2 regions of the Streptomyces sp. NPDC057565 genome follow, and region 1 is predicted to be linked to the other one. Evidence: riboswitches for the same ligand, from Rfam matches in the RefSeq annotation. Region 1 holds a riboswitch; the other holds the start of a gene.

Region 1 (7,149 bases):
CCGCATCGGGTACGCGAGCGCCACCACCAGGGAGCAGACGACCAGGGCGAGGAACGCGGCCCGACCGGTGAGCCGGGAACGGCGGGCCTGGCGGCGGTTCTGGGACCGGTAGACGCGGGCGGCGGTCTGCTCACCGAGCAGTCGCAGCCGGGTCGCGGTGGAGAACCGTTCCCGGTCCTTCGCGGCCATGTCTCCGCCTCCCCACTACGCACGTCCGTCCCCGCACACGGTACGGGACCGAGTGCGAGGACGGACGGAGGCCGGGGCCTTTGCCCGATGCCGGGCCTGCGATCAGCCCTTGAAGCGCGGGAACGCGGAGCGGCCCGCGTACACCGCCGCGTCGTCGAGGATCTCCTCGATGCGCAGCAGCTGGTTGTACTTGGCGACGCGGTCCGAGCGGGCCGGGGCGCCGGTCTTGATCTGGCCGCAGTTCACCGCGACGGCGAGGTCGGCGATGGTGACGTCCTCGGTCTCGCCGGAGCGGTGGGACATCATGCACTTGAAGCCGTTGCGCTGGGCGAGCTCGACGGCGTCCAGGGTCTCGGTCAGCGAACCGATCTGGTTGACCTTGACGAGCAGGGCGTTGGCGGAGCCCTCCTCGATGCCGCGGGCCAGGCGCTCCGGGTTGGTGACGAACAGGTCGTCACCGACGATCTGCACCTTGGCGCCGAGCTTCTGGGTGATGACGTTCCAGCCGGCCCAGTCGTCCTCGTACAGCGGGTCCTCGATGGACACCAGCGGGTACGCGGAGACGAGCTCCTCGTAGTACTCGGTCATCTCGGCGGCCGAGCGGGACTTGCCCTCGAACTCGTACTTGCCGTCCTTGTAGAACTCCGAGGCGGCGACGTCGAGCGCGAGCGCGATGTCCTTGCCCGGGGCGTAACCGGCTTCCTTGATGGCCTCGAGGATGAGGTCCAGGGCTGCGCGGTTCGACTCCAGGTTCGGCGCGAAGCCGCCCTCGTCGCCGAGACCGGTCGACAGACCCTTGGTCTTCAGGACCTTCTTCAGCGTGTGGTAGACCTCGGCGCCCCAGCGCAGGGCCTCGGAGAAGGACTCCGCGCCGATCGGCGCGATCATGAACTCCTGGATGTCCACGTTGGAGTCGGCGTGCGACCCACCGTTGAGGATGTTCATCATCGGGACGGGCAGCAGGTGCGCGTTCGGGCCACCGAGGTAGCGGAACAGCGGCAGGTCCGAGGCCTCGGACGCGGCGTGTGCGACGGCCAGCGAGACGCCGAGGATGGCGTTGGCGCCGAGCGAGCCCTTGTTCTCGGTGGCGTCCAGGTCGAACATGGCCTGGTCGATCAGCCGCTGCTCGGTCGCGTCGTAGCCGACGAGCTCCGGGCCGATCTGCTCGATCACGGCGAGGACGGCCTTCTCGACGCCCTTGCCCTGGTAGCGGTTGGGGTCACCGTCGCGAAGCTCAATGGCCTCGAACGCACCGGTGGAGGCGCCGGACGGAACAGCAGCACGGCCCGTGCTGCCGTCGTCGAGGCCGACCTCGACCTCGACCGTGGGGTTTCCGCGGGAGTCGAGGATTTCCCGGGCTACGACGACGTCGATGGACGGCACGAGGCATCTCCTTCTGGGATATGACGCTGGTTGTGCAGGGTCGCTTTGGCCTTGCGACAAGAGCCTAACCGGCTGGGCCACCTGGGTTCGCCGACCGCCCGCCTCCTGGGACGAAAAAGGACCCAAGGGAACTCATAGCAGGGCAAAGATCCAGATTTCTACTGGACGGTAAGGACAACAGTTGAACGCTGAGGCAGAAACCCCGACCCGGCGCGTACGGGGGAATCCGCGCCGGGTCGGGGTGCTCGGGGAGGAGAGAGCCCGTATCTACGGGGAGCCCGTAGATACGGAGGCCCGTCCTACTTCGTCAGATGGAGCTGCTGACCCGGGTAGATCAGGTCGGCGTCCTCGACGATGTCCTTGTTCAGCTTGAAGAGCTGCTGCCAGCCGCCCTTCACCTCGTGCTGCGCGGCGATCTTGCTGAGAGAGTCGCCGGACTTCACCTTGTACTCGCCGTCGCCCTTGGCGACCTTCGCGCCGGTCGGCGTGGTGACGGTCTTCTTGGTCGCGGCCTTGGGGGCGGTACCGCGGTTCGCGCGGGAGGCGGCGGGGGCCTCGGTGCGCTCGACCCGCTTCGGCGCGGCCTGCTTCGACTCCTGCGCCGGGGCGCTCTGCTTCGCGGTGGAGCCGGTGTCGACGCCCGGGTCGACACCGTCGTTCTTCAGGCCGCCGGCGCCGGCGCAGCCCCAGGCACCCGGGCCCTGCATGGCAAGAAGCTTCTCGGCGGTGGCGATCTGCTGAGCCTTGGTGGCCAGGTCGGCGCGCGGGGCGTACTGGGTACCACCGGCGGCGGCCCAGCTGGACTGCGAGAACTGCAGGCCGCCGTAGTAGCCGTTGCCGGTGTTGATGGACCAGTTGCCACCGGACTCGCACTGGGCGACGGCGTCCCACGTGGCGACGGAGGCTGCGGAGGCACCGGTCGCACCCATCAGGGGAGCGGCGATGGCGGCACCGGTGACGCCGGCGAGCGTGGCGACACGGACGGCCTTGGACGGGCGACGGTGCTTGCCCTTGCTGTTCAGCAGCATGGAACTTCTCCTCACCGACGCCTACGAGGTGAGCTGTCGGGTTCGGGCCAAGTGAGTTGCCCGGTCGCATGTCCTAGCACGCGACTTCACCCCGAGCCGGTCCTGACGGTCTTTCGGCCATCGGGCCCGGCGGCTTACCTGGGTCCCCCGCTCCTGCCTACGGCGCTTTACGCGTCTGTTCCCTTCGACCGACGGCAGGATTCGGCGTGACGGTCGACGGGGCCCGCGGTGCGAGCGGTTCCGACCGTAAACGTACGCAACCTCGACATTCAAAGATGGGCATAACGGACAATCAGTCCTTACATGCATCCGATCGCACAGTGTTTTCGCAGGTGAGGAGCGGTGCGGACAGACCCGGCAGACGCGACACGCCAGTTGACACAAAGAGACCCATGTCTCACTTACGTATAAGCGGACATAGGCCCCTGAACTACCCCGATTTTTGGGGTGCTTTTAGCCGTTTATCAGACTGCCCTCACTTCGACTTCACGCCGAGATCGAGACCCTGGCCAGGCAGGATGAGGTCCGGGTCACTGCCGACCGCACCCTTGTTCGCCTCATAGAGAGCGGGCCATCCACCGGGAACCTTCTGTGCGTCAGCAATCGCCGAGAGGCTGTCGCCCGGCCGGACGGTGTAATCGCCGCCTGTCGCCGCCGCGCGCGTGTCGCGCCCCTCACTGTTACCGCGGGAAACATGCCGACCCGAGTCCCGGTCGCCGCCCCTGTCCGCGCCCTGGCTCACCTCGGAGGCCGGCGCACCGCGGTGCTTACCACCCGTCTCATTGCCGGACGAGCCAGACTTTCGGTGCGAGTCGGGTGAATCAGACTTCTTGGACGACGGCGTGGCTGACGGCTTGTGAGACGCCTTGCCCGAAGGCGTGGCGGACGCCTCGGCGGACGGCGCCCCGGACTCATCCTCGTTCTCCGCCGGTTCGGCCGACGGCACGACTCCCGGGTCGACCCCCGGCAACGACCCGTCCTCCGTGAGCCCGGAGATCGCCGCACAGCTGGGCCACGCCTTCGGCCCCTGATCGTCCAGGACCTTCTCGGCGACCGCTATCTGCTGCGCGCGACTGGCGAGGTCGGCGCGCGGGGCGTACGCCTTACCGCCGTACGCCTTCCAGTCGTCCTGCGAGAACTGAAGACCGCCATAGAAGCCGTTGCCGAGGTCGGCGCTCCACATGCCGCCGCTCTCGCACTCTGCGACCTGGTCCCAGGTCGTGGCGTCGGCGGCGTGCGCACCGGCCGCGCCGAGCAGGGGGATGGCGATGGCCGAACCGGTCACGCCTGCGGCGACGACGATCGCGGGTGCCTGGCGAGGGCGACGGTGCCTGCCGTTCGCGGAGCCCATGGGATTGCCTTCCGTGTGACTGACAAGTGACTGGTGAGTCGAACGGTGAACGTAGCGGCACTCGAACGCTTGTCACAAGTCGATGCAGCGCAGATCACGTGAAAGTCACAGGGTTGACAGAGTGTCACTTTCACCGCACCGCAGGCCGGGACCGAACTCCACCGGGAGCGTGCGCAGTCCACGCATGATGAGCCCGCCACGCCACCGCAAATCGGTAGGTTTCACCGCAAGCCGCAGGTCCGGGAGGCGCCTCAGCAGCGTGGCCAGGGCAGCCTGCCCCTCCAGTCGGGCAAGCGGTGCTCCCAGGCAGTAATGGATGCCGTGCCCGTATCCGAGGTGCTGATTGTCACGCCGCGCGAGGTCCAGCGTGTCCGGGTCCGTAAACCGTTCCGGGTCCCGGTCGGCGGCGGCGAGCACCACCAGTACGGGGTCGCCCGCCGCGATCCGCTGCCCGCCGAGGGTCAGCGGCTCGGTGGCGAACCGCCAGGTCGCCAGCTCCACCGGACCGTCGTACCGCAGCAGTTCCTCGATGCCGGTCTCCAGCAGCCCACTCTCCCCCGCGTCGAGCGAGCGCTGCAGCCGCTCCCGCTGCTCCGGATTGCGCAGCAGGGCGTACACCCCGTTGCCGATGAGATTGACCGTCGTCTCGAATCCCGCGAAGAGGAGGATGAAAGCCATGGCGGCGGCCTCGTTCTCGGTGAGGTGTTCGCCGTGGTCGCTCGCCCGGATCAGCCCCGAGATCAGGTCCTCCCCCGGGTTCTCCCGCTTCCGGTGGATGAGCTCCGCGAGATAGCCGCGCATCTTCTTCACCGACCGGGCCACCCCGCCGCGCGGACCACCGCCGTGGCGGATCATCATCCCCGCCCAGTCCCGGAAGTCGTCCTGGTCCTCGCGCGGGACGCCAAGCAGGTCACAGATCGCGTAGATGGGGAGCGGGAACGCGAAGTCGTGGATGAGGTCCGCGGATCCCTCCTCGATGAAGTTGTCGATGAGGTGGTCCGTCAGCTCCTGCACGCGCGGGGCGAACTCGGCGACCCGGCGCGGCGTGAACGCCTTCGAGACCAGCCGGCGCAGTCTGGTGTGGTCGGGCGGGTCGATGTTCAGCAGATGCGTCATCAGCTCCGCCTTGCGCTCGCCCGGGATGCCGGTCTTCCCCTTGGCGTGCGCCGGCTCGTCGTGGTGCGCAGGGTTCTTGGAGAGCCGGGTGTCGGCGAGGGCCTGCCGGGCATCCTCGTACCGCGTCACGAGCCATGCCTCGACCCCGCTGGGCAGCGCGGTGCGGTGCACGGGACTGTGCTCGCGCAGCCAGGCGTAGGCCGGGTACGGGTCGGTGGCGAACTCCCAGGTGAAGAGTTCGGGGGCGTCGGCGGGGCTGTCGTTCACCCCCTGACGTTATCCGTTGGCCTCCGCGGCGAGGATCGCGTCCCGGTAGGCGCGGCCCGCAGCGCGCAGGGCGGCCTCGGGGTCCGTGCCGTCCTGTTCGGCGCGTACGGCAAGGGCGAGGAGTTCGTAACCGATGCTGTCGCCCGTCGGGAGCGGCACATCGAGTCCGGCGGCGCGGACCCGGCTCGCCAGCTTCGCGGCCAGCGCCAGCCCGGGCTGCCCGAGCGGGACGCCGTCGGTGACCGAGTCCCGCTGCTTCTCGATGGCCTTGGTACGCAGCCAGTGCGCGTGGACGTCCTCCGGGGTCTCGGCGGTCTCGTCACCGAAGACATGCGGATGGCGGTGGATCAGCTTCTCGACGAGGGTCGCGGCGACATCGTCGACGGAGAACGGTTCGTCCGTGTCCTCCTCCGCGATCCGGGCGTGGAAGACGACCTGGAGAAGGACGTCGCCGAGTTCCTCGCGCAGTTCGTCGCGGTCGCCGTCCTCGATCGCCTCGACGAGTTCGTACGCCTCCTCGATGGCGTACTTGGCAAGCCCCTCGTGGGTCTTCTGCGAGGTCCACGGGCACTCGACCCTGATCCGGTCCATGACCTGGACGAGGTCGAGGAGACGAGCGCCGGGCAGATCGTACGAACCGGGCAGCAGCTCCAGGTTCGGCATCTGCACCCGGCCCGAGCCGGCCAGCCGGGCCAGCCCGTCCGTCAGCGGCTGGTTGCCCTCGCCACTGGTCACGACCACCACGGTCCGGCCGCCCGCGCAGGCGTCGACGAGTTCCTGCGCGGTGGGCGCGGCGTGCTCGACGGTGACGCCGGCCTCGCGCAGGTACGGCAGTTGGGGGTGGTCGGACTCGGCGCAGAGCACCCGGTCGGCGGCGTGCAGCGTCTGCCAGGCGGGCCAGGACAGCAGTCCGGGCGCGACCCGGTGGCTGGCGGTGAGCAGGACGATACGACCGGGGTCTTCAGCGTTCACCCCACCAACCTACTAGGGGGCGCGCGACCGGCCCGACCGACCGGACGCCCTGGGTCTTTCGTCTGGATCGGGCCGGATCCCGCGAGCCCTGCGTGATCCAGACGAAAGACCCTGGCTGGTGCCCCTCCCGGCACTAGGGCGTGTGTCGGAAGTCCCGCCTGCCCCGCGACGCCCGGCACGCACGCTCGCTGCGTTGTCGGGCTCGCCCGAGTACGTCCCGTACGAGGACGACCCTCCGCCTTGCGATCGCACGCACCGGACGCCGCCGGGCCCACCCTTCGGACGGACGGCGGGACTTCCGACACACGCCCTAGGCGCCGGCTGCGGCTTCCTGCTGGGCCGGCTTGGTGACCTGGGTGATCCACGGGGCCTTGTAGTTGGCGAGCTGGGTCTGCTTGTTGTCCCAGGTGCCGAAGCGCGGGTTGACGTCGATGTGGAGCGACTTCGACGCCGCGCTGAGCGCGTCGCCGACGGCCTTCTGCCCGGCAGGCTGCTGCAGGTCGGCACCGAACGTCTGGGCGAGCTTCGACAGCTGGACCTGCTCGCGCAGGACGGCATCGATCTGGTTCGGGGCGACCCAGCTCTGCTGCAGCATCATCGCCCGCAGCTGTGCCTCTCCACCGGACTGGGAGACCGCCGACTGCCGCATCTCCTGGACCTCCTTGCGGCTGACCTCGACTCCCGCGTCCGCGGCGGCCTTGTCCAGGATCCGGTCGAAGATCAGCCCGTGCAGCTTGGCCCGGCTGAGCTGCCCGGACTTGTTGATGAGCTGCACGGACTGGTCGGACTCGTTCTGCGCGGTGCGTACGTCCGCCACCTGCGCCTGCACGGTGGACACCTCGA
Region 2 (7,149 bases), on a different contig from region 1:
GTTCCACTCCTTGGCGAGAGGGGTCCCCTCGAACGGGATCAGGAAGTTCACCGGAACCGAGTCCGGGTCCAGCTCGCGCAGCGAGAAGACGACGTCGACCAGATCCGCGTCGCTCTCACCCATTCCGGCGATCAGCCCGGAGCACGCCGAGAGTCCCGCGGCCTGCGCCTGCTGGACGGTCTCCACCCGGTCCGCATAGGTGTGGGTGGTGGTGATGTCCCCGTACGTCCCCTCGGACGTATTGAGGTTGTGGTTGTACGCGTCGGCGCCCGCGGAACGCAGCCGGTCGGCCTGCCCGGCGGAGAGCAGACCGAGGCAGGCGCACACCTCGACGCCCTCGTTCTGCTCCTTGATCGCCTCGATCGTCTGCGACACCCGGTCGACGTCCCGGTCCGTCGGACCGCGGCCGCTCGCCACCAGACAGACGCGCTTCGCGCCGCCCGCCACCCCGGCGGCGGCGGCCTTCGACGCCTCGTCCGGTTTCAGCCAGGTGTACTTGAGGATCTCGGCCTTCGAGCCGAGCCGCTGAGAGCAGTACGAGCAGTCCTCCGGGCAGAGCCCGGACTTGAGATTGACCAGATAGTTCAGCTTCACCCGCCGGCCGAACCACTGACGGCGCACCTTCCCGGCCGCGGCCACCACTTCGAGGAGGTCGTCGTCCGAGGTCGCCAGCACGGCGAGCGCTTCTTCGCGGGTCGGCAGCTCGCGCCGCAGCCCCTTGTCCACCAACGTGTTCAGGAGGTCCATGGTCACGATCCTGGCTTACGGCACCGCCCGCAGCCAAGGAGGAACCGGACAACAGAGCCCCCAGAGCCTGTGTGTATCGCCACACCATGACGGGCCGCGCCCCCGGTTAGGGTCTGTGAGCTGCCTACAAAAGGGACCGCCGCCATGTCCTTCGCCCCGTTCGACTGGATCGATGACGAGGCGCGCCGCCGTGCGGACGCCGGGCTCGTCCGTACTCTGCGCCCCCGGCCCGCCGAGCCGGAACTGCTGGACCTCGCGAGCAACGACTACCTGGGCCTCACCCGGCATCCCGAGGTGACCGCTGCCGCCGCCGAGGCCGCGCACCGGTGGGGTGCGGGCGCCACCGGCTCCCGGCTGGTCACCGGTTCCACCGCGCTGCACGCCGAGCTCGAACGCGAACTCGCCGAATTCTGCGGTTTCGAAGCGGCCCTCGTCCTCTCCTCCGGCTACGCGGCCAATCTCGCCGCCCTCACCGCCCTCACCGGCCGTGGCTCCCTGATCGTCTCCGACGCGGGCAATCACGCCTCCATCGTGGACGGCTGCCGCCTCTCCCGGGCGGACACCGTCGTCGTACCCCACGCCGATCCCGAAGCCGTCGCCAAGGAGCTGCGCGCGCACGGCGGCCGCGCCCTGGCCGTCACCGACTCGGTCTTCTCCGTCGACGGAGACGCCGCGCCGCTGCCGGAACTGGCCGACGTCTGCCGTACGGAGGGCGCCGCGCTGCTCGTCGACGACGCGCACGGTCTGGGCGTGCTCGGGGAGGGCGGGCGCGGCGCCCTCGCCGCCGCCGGTCTCGCGGGTGGTGACGGGATCGTCACCACCCTCACCCTCTCCAAGTCCCTGGGCAGTCAGGGCGGCGCGGTCCTCGGCCCGGCCCGGGTGATCGACCATCTGATCAACGCGGCCCGCACCTTCATCTTCGACACCGGGCTCGCACCGGCCGCGACGGGCGCGGCTCTCGCGAGCCTGCGCCTGCTGCGCCGCGAGCCGGCACGCGCGGGCAGGGCCCGTACGGTCGCCACCGCACTGTACGAACGGCTGACCGCGGAGGGGCTGACCGCCGTACGCCCCGACGCCGCAGTCGTCTCGGTCAGGGCGCCTTCGCCGGAAGCGGCGGTGCGCTGGGCGGCCGACTGCCGCGCGGCCGGGATCGCGGTGGGCTGCTTCCGCCCGCCGTCGGTCCCGGACGGCATCTCGCGGCTGCGGCTCACCGCACGGGCCGATCTGACGGAGGCGCAGATCGCGACCGCGGTGGCGACCGTCCTGCGAACCGCGCCACTGACCTGACGGAGCCGGCCGGTCAGCCGACCGGACCGTCGTTCAGGCCGGAGACGAACGAAGTCCAGGCCGCCGCGGAGAACCGCAGCGGGGGCCTGGACACGTCTTTGGAATCCCGCACGGCCAGCTGTTCCGCGCCGAACGGAGCTGCTTCCACGCAGTTGTTCATACCCGTGCTGCGGCTACTGCGCCGCCACCGTAACTCGTGCTGTGCGAGGCAATCGGACATCGGGCCCCCTCGGGCAGTCTGAGGTTCCTAACCGTCGCGGTCGATCGCGGCGATGAGGTCCAACGAGTGCTCCGGCGACAGCGCGTGTGCCTGCATCGTGCGGAAGGCCGAGCTGTACGCCTCAAGGTCTTCTTTCCGCTCCAGGTAGAGGCTACTCGTCAAATGGTCAAGGACGACCACATCCAGATCGGAAGTATTCGGAAATGAGAAGATAACGAACGGTCCAGTGATGCCGATATACCCGCCGACCGAGAACGGCAGCAACTGCACCTGTACATGGGGTAGTTGGGACAACCGTGCCAAATGGCGCAGCTGCTCCCGCATCACTCGGCGCCCGCCGACCTCGCGCCGCAGCACCGCCTCGTCGAGCACCGCGGTCAACCGCAAGGGCGGGTCTGTCCGCAGCACCCCCTGCCGCGTGAGCCGCACCTCCACCAGCGAGTCCAGCTGACCGGCGGGCAGCCCGTCCAGGGACGAACGGGTCACCGCCCGTGCGTAGTCGGCGGTTTGCAGCAGCCCGGGAACAACCGAGGTTTCCAATGTGCGGGCGGTCCGGGCCTGGGACTCCAGACTGATGAAGTCCCGGTACTGGGGTGGGATGAGGCCGCGGTAGGCGTGCCACCAGCCCGTGCCACCACCGCCCGCCGAGCCCGCAAGCATCTCCAGGAGCGCCCGCAACTGTGCGTCGTCCACGCCGTAGGCATCAAGCAACCGGCCCACATCGGCCGGTTTCACCCCACTCGCACCGGTCTCGATCCGGCTCACCTTCGACTGGTGCCAGCCGAGGATCCGTGCGGCGTCCCGACTGGTCAGTCCGGACGTGTGGCGCAGACTCCGCAGTTCCTCCCCGAGTTTGCGGCGACGTACTGCAGGGCCGTGCTGCATCGGAGGCCTCCCTCCCTCTCGTACAGAGGGGCCAGTGTGCCGCCACCCACGCCTGTCCGGGCCGGAGTTCACCGCTTCGAGCGACAGATATATGCATATCTCGTTGGATTGCCGTCACAGCGGGCAGCATCAGTGGCAATCTGGCGCGAAGCGCATCCCGGACCGGTCGTGGGTCGGTCCGGGCAGGAAAGGGACGGCTCGCCATGGCAGACCATCAAGAAGCACGTGTCACTCTGCCCAGCGAGCCGGTCTCGGTCCCCGCAGCCCGGAGATACGTTGCCCGGGTGCTCGCCGATTGGGGACTGCCCGATGACACCGAGACCGCCGACACCATTCGGCTCATCGTCTCGGAACTCGTGACCAACGCCGTCCAGCACACCTTCGGTCAGTCGCCCACCTTCACCGTGGACCTCCGGCTGGAGCGTGAGGAGCAGCTGCACGTCGGGGTGACGGACAGTCACCCCCGTCGGCCCCGGCGCCTGCCCGCCGCCGTGCAGCAGGACAACGGCCGCGGCATGGTGATCATCCGCTGTCTGGCCAAGGAGTGCGGCGGACGTCTCAGGGTCACGCCCACCAGCGAGGGAGGCAAGACCGTCTGGATCGCGCTCCCGTGGACCGCACCCGCCCAGACCTGACTGCCCGAGCGGGCGGCGCACGTCACTGCACCGACGTCGCCCGCCCGAAGCCGCCGCGCAGCAGTGCGCACAGCGTCGCCGCCGCTCCGCTCGCGCGCTCGCCGTGGTGCACCACTGAGATCGTCCGCCGGAACGCCGCGGGTTCCAGCCGCCGCACGGACAGTGGAGTCGGCGACATCGCGGCGACCATCTCCGGCACCACCGCCATCCCGATCCCCGCGCTGACCAGGGCGCACACCAGGGCATAGCCGGGCGACTCGCAGACCACCGCGGGCGTCGCCCCCACCTCGGCCAGGGCGTTCTCCACCCCGCGGCGGGGCGGATGGGCCGGTGCGCTGCTGATCAGCGGCCGGCCTGCCAGCTCCGTCACCGGCAGCCGTCCTGTGCCCTCGGACAGCACCTGGCCGACCGCAGTGATCAGCACCAGCTCCTCGACCAGCAGCGGCTCCACGCAGACCCCGGACGGCACCGGCGCCGCGGGCCCCGGCTCGTACGCATGGGTCAGCGCCAGATCGACCTCGCCCGAGGCGACGGCGGCGATCCCCCCGGGCGGTTCGTAGTCCGTGACGGACAGCTCCACATCCGGGTGGGCGCGCCGGAACGCACTCAGTACCGGCGGCAGCAGATGGATACCCGCCGTGGTGAACGTGCCGACCCGGAGGCGTCCGCCGGAGAGCCCGGCCAGTCGGCTCAGTTCGTGGCGCGCACGGTCCATCTCGTCGAGGACCCGCCGGGCGCGTACGACCAGCAGCTCGCCCGCGGCCGTCAGCCGGGCGCCACGGTGGTGGCGCACCAGCAGCGCGGCGCCCGCCTCCCGCTCCAGCTTGGCCAGCTGCTGGGAGAGTGCGGGCGCGGTGTAGCCGAGGCGGGCGGCGGCGCGTGTGATCGAACCGGCCTCGGCGACAGCCACCAGCGCCGCGAGCCGCGTCGGGTCGAACATTAAGCGTTCCTTTTGGCAGACCCAGAAGATTGCAAGTACATGCTGAAGGCTACGTCGGTCCATGGTGGACCCATGGACGGACAACTCATCGCCTTCATCGGGGTCGCCGCAGGGATGGTGGCGCTGCCGGGCGCGGACTTCACGGTGGTCGTACGGAACGCACTCGCCTCGCGTGCGGCCGGGGTGGCCACGGCGCTGGGGGTTGCCGGGGGACTGCTCATCCACACCGCGCTCGCCGTCGCCGGGCTCGCGGCGGTCCTGGTCACCGTGCCCGTCCTGTTCCGCACGGTGCAGCTGCTCGGCGGGGCGTACGTCCTCTATCTGGGAATCAGCGGCGTGCACGCGGCACGACGCCGCGCCAGGGATGCGGGCGTGGACACGGGAGTGGACGGAGGGCCGACGGCGACCAGCACGCGGCGCGCCCTGCGACAGGGCTTTCTGACCAACGCTCTGAACCCCAAGGCGCCCGTGCTCTTCCTGAGCCTGCTGCCGCAATTCGTCCCTGACGGGCAGCCGCCCCTCCCCAGGACCCTGCTGCTGGCCACCGTCGTCGTGCTGCTCGCGCTGATCTGGTTCCCGTCCGTGGCGCTCCTGGTGGACCGCCTGGGCCGGTGGCTGCGCCGGCCGCGTACCGCCCGCGCCATCGAGGGCGGCAGCGGCGCGGCGCTCACCGCGCTGGGGCTGGTCCTGGTGACCGGACCCCTGGTGCACTGAAGCACGTGGTGAATGGGGGAGCCGGAGGAGAATCGGAGGGATCAGCGAACTCGTCCGTACCAGACGCTCCTCGTCCAGATCTTCTCCAGCCGCACGACGGAACCGGTCTTCGGGGAGTGCCAGATCTTCCCCTTGCCGGCGTAGATGCCGACGTGGTAGACGCTGCGTCCCCAGTGGAAGAAGACCAGATCGCCACGTTTCCGCTTCGACGCCGAGATGTGGCGGGTCTTGTTGTACTGCTGCTGGGCCGTGCGTGGGAGCCTCTTGCCCACCTTCTTGAACGCATACAGCATCAGCCCGGAACAGTCGAAACCGTGGGGGCCGGTGGCCCCGTACCGGTACGGCGATCCTTTCTTCGACGCGGCGATCTTGAGCGCCGTGGTCGCATGCGTCGCGGCCTGGGCGTCGGTCACGGCGCCGGGGACGATCATGGAGCCGCCGACGGCGGCGAGCGTCAGAACCGTGGCCGTACCGGCCCGGGCGCTCAGAAACGGGACATGAACCTGCGCAGTCATGCGCAACCCTTCGTCAGCCGCCTGTGAAGGATGACCTGTCGGGTTCGGGCTGGCGAAGTTGCCCGGCCGCGCGATGCGGCTTCACCCCGAGGGTCGACCGGATGCCGGTCGACCCGTTGTGCTCGGGTCCTCCACTCCTGCCGATCCACTTCTGTCGACCAGTCATCCGGGCGGCGGCAGGACTCGGCGTCCGCCCGGACCGCCTCGCCGTGGTGGCGGGGGCTTGTCGTCCCACGGATCCTGACTCACCGACTGCCGGATTTCCGAACTAAAACAGCGATATGCGAAGTTCACTACCAATCGTCTATTTGGGTGAGCGAGGGGTGATGTGTGTACTCGTCAGGCTGTCTCGACCGGTCCCGTACCAGCGGCGGAACGGCATATTTCGCTCCCCGTCCACGTCGGCGGCGCAAGTCGAGTTGTCCCTCTCGCGGGGGATTCCTTGCGCCGGACGAGCGAGAAAAATTGATCAGCGTGCCGGGCGTGTCGCCCATGGAGAGATGATCAACTCATCGGGGCCGGGGGCACGGTGACCCGTCCGGCCCGCCGTTCCCCGTCCAACACGCGCAGTGCCCGTGCCAACGTGGCGGCGTGGATCTGTGCTTCACCCCGCTCGTGCATCAAGGTGAGCGCGTCCCGCAGGGCGCCCGACCGCGAGGCGAGTGCCTGGGCCGCGCGCAGCGCGCCGTAGGTGTCGCTGCCGCGGGCCGGGTTGATCCGGCCCAGCTGGTCGAGCACTTCCAGGTAGCAGTCGATGAACTCGGCCTCGGCGTGCGTCAGTGCGGGCAGCGGTGGGAGGTGGGGCGGCTGCATCGGCGGTTCACCTCACGCTGTTCGGCGGGAGCGACGCCTTGCGGTTCTCCAGGACGTGGTCCACCAGCCCGTACGCCTTGGCTCCGGCGGCGTCGAGGATCAGGTCGCGCTCGAAGTCGGCGGCGATCCGTTCGGCGCTGCGGCCGGTGTGGCGGGCCAGCACACGGGTGAGCAGCTCACGGACGCGGACCAGTTCCCGCGCCTCGATCTCCAGATCGGACGGTTGGCCCTGAACCGGCTCCGGGAGCTCGGGCTGCTGGACGACGACCCTGGCCCCGGGCAGGGCGTGCCGTCGGCCGGGAGCGCCCGCGGCGAGCAGGACCGCCGCGCTGGAACCGGCCTGGCCGAGGCAGAACGTCTCCACCTCGCAGGTGAGGTAGTCCATCGTGTCGT

Evidence for each region. A riboswitch is a leader RNA that binds a small molecule or an ion and turns the genes downstream of it on or off. The one in region 1 is predicted to bind cyclic di-AMP.
Region 2: another riboswitch for cyclic di-AMP. It lies ahead of ACFU8W_RS28165 (C40 family peptidase); the one in region 1 lies ahead of ACFU8W_RS19975 (transglycosylase family protein).

What each region holds. Positions count from the first base shown of each region.
Region 1 is NZ_JBHVFU010000009.1:172,198-179,346, reverse strand. It holds gene ACFU8W_RS19985 (septum formation initiator family protein) at 1-189, opposite strand, end outside; gene eno (phosphopyruvate hydratase) at 292-1,572, opposite strand; gene ACFU8W_RS19975 (transglycosylase family protein) at 1,872-2,600, opposite strand; cyclic di-AMP (ydaO/yuaA leader) riboswitch at 2,604-2,775, opposite strand; gene ACFU8W_RS19970 (transglycosylase family protein) at 3,076-3,951, opposite strand; gene ACFU8W_RS19965 (cytochrome P450) at 4,057-5,334, opposite strand; gene ACFU8W_RS19960 (nucleoside triphosphate pyrophosphohydrolase) at 5,344-6,306, opposite strand; gene ACFU8W_RS19955 (SurA N-terminal domain-containing protein) at 6,617-7,149, opposite strand, start outside.
Region 2 is NZ_JBHVFU010000019.1:31,940-39,088, forward strand. It holds gene bioB (biotin synthase BioB) at 1-747, opposite strand, end outside; gene ACFU8W_RS28135 (8-amino-7-oxononanoate synthase) at 892-2,034, shown strand; gene ACFU8W_RS28140 (DUF397 domain-containing protein) at 2,048-2,254, opposite strand; gene ACFU8W_RS28145 (helix-turn-helix transcriptional regulator) at 2,282-3,139, opposite strand; gene ACFU8W_RS28150 (ATP-binding protein) at 3,343-3,774, shown strand; gene ACFU8W_RS28155 (LysR family transcriptional regulator) at 3,797-4,714, opposite strand; gene ACFU8W_RS28160 (LysE family translocator) at 4,787-5,428, shown strand; gene ACFU8W_RS28165 (C40 family peptidase) at 5,470-5,943, opposite strand; cyclic di-AMP (ydaO/yuaA leader) riboswitch at 5,947-6,132, opposite strand; gene ACFU8W_RS28170 (hypothetical protein) at 6,448-6,756, opposite strand; gene ACFU8W_RS28175 (ATP-dependent Clp protease proteolytic subunit) at 6,764-7,149, opposite strand, start outside.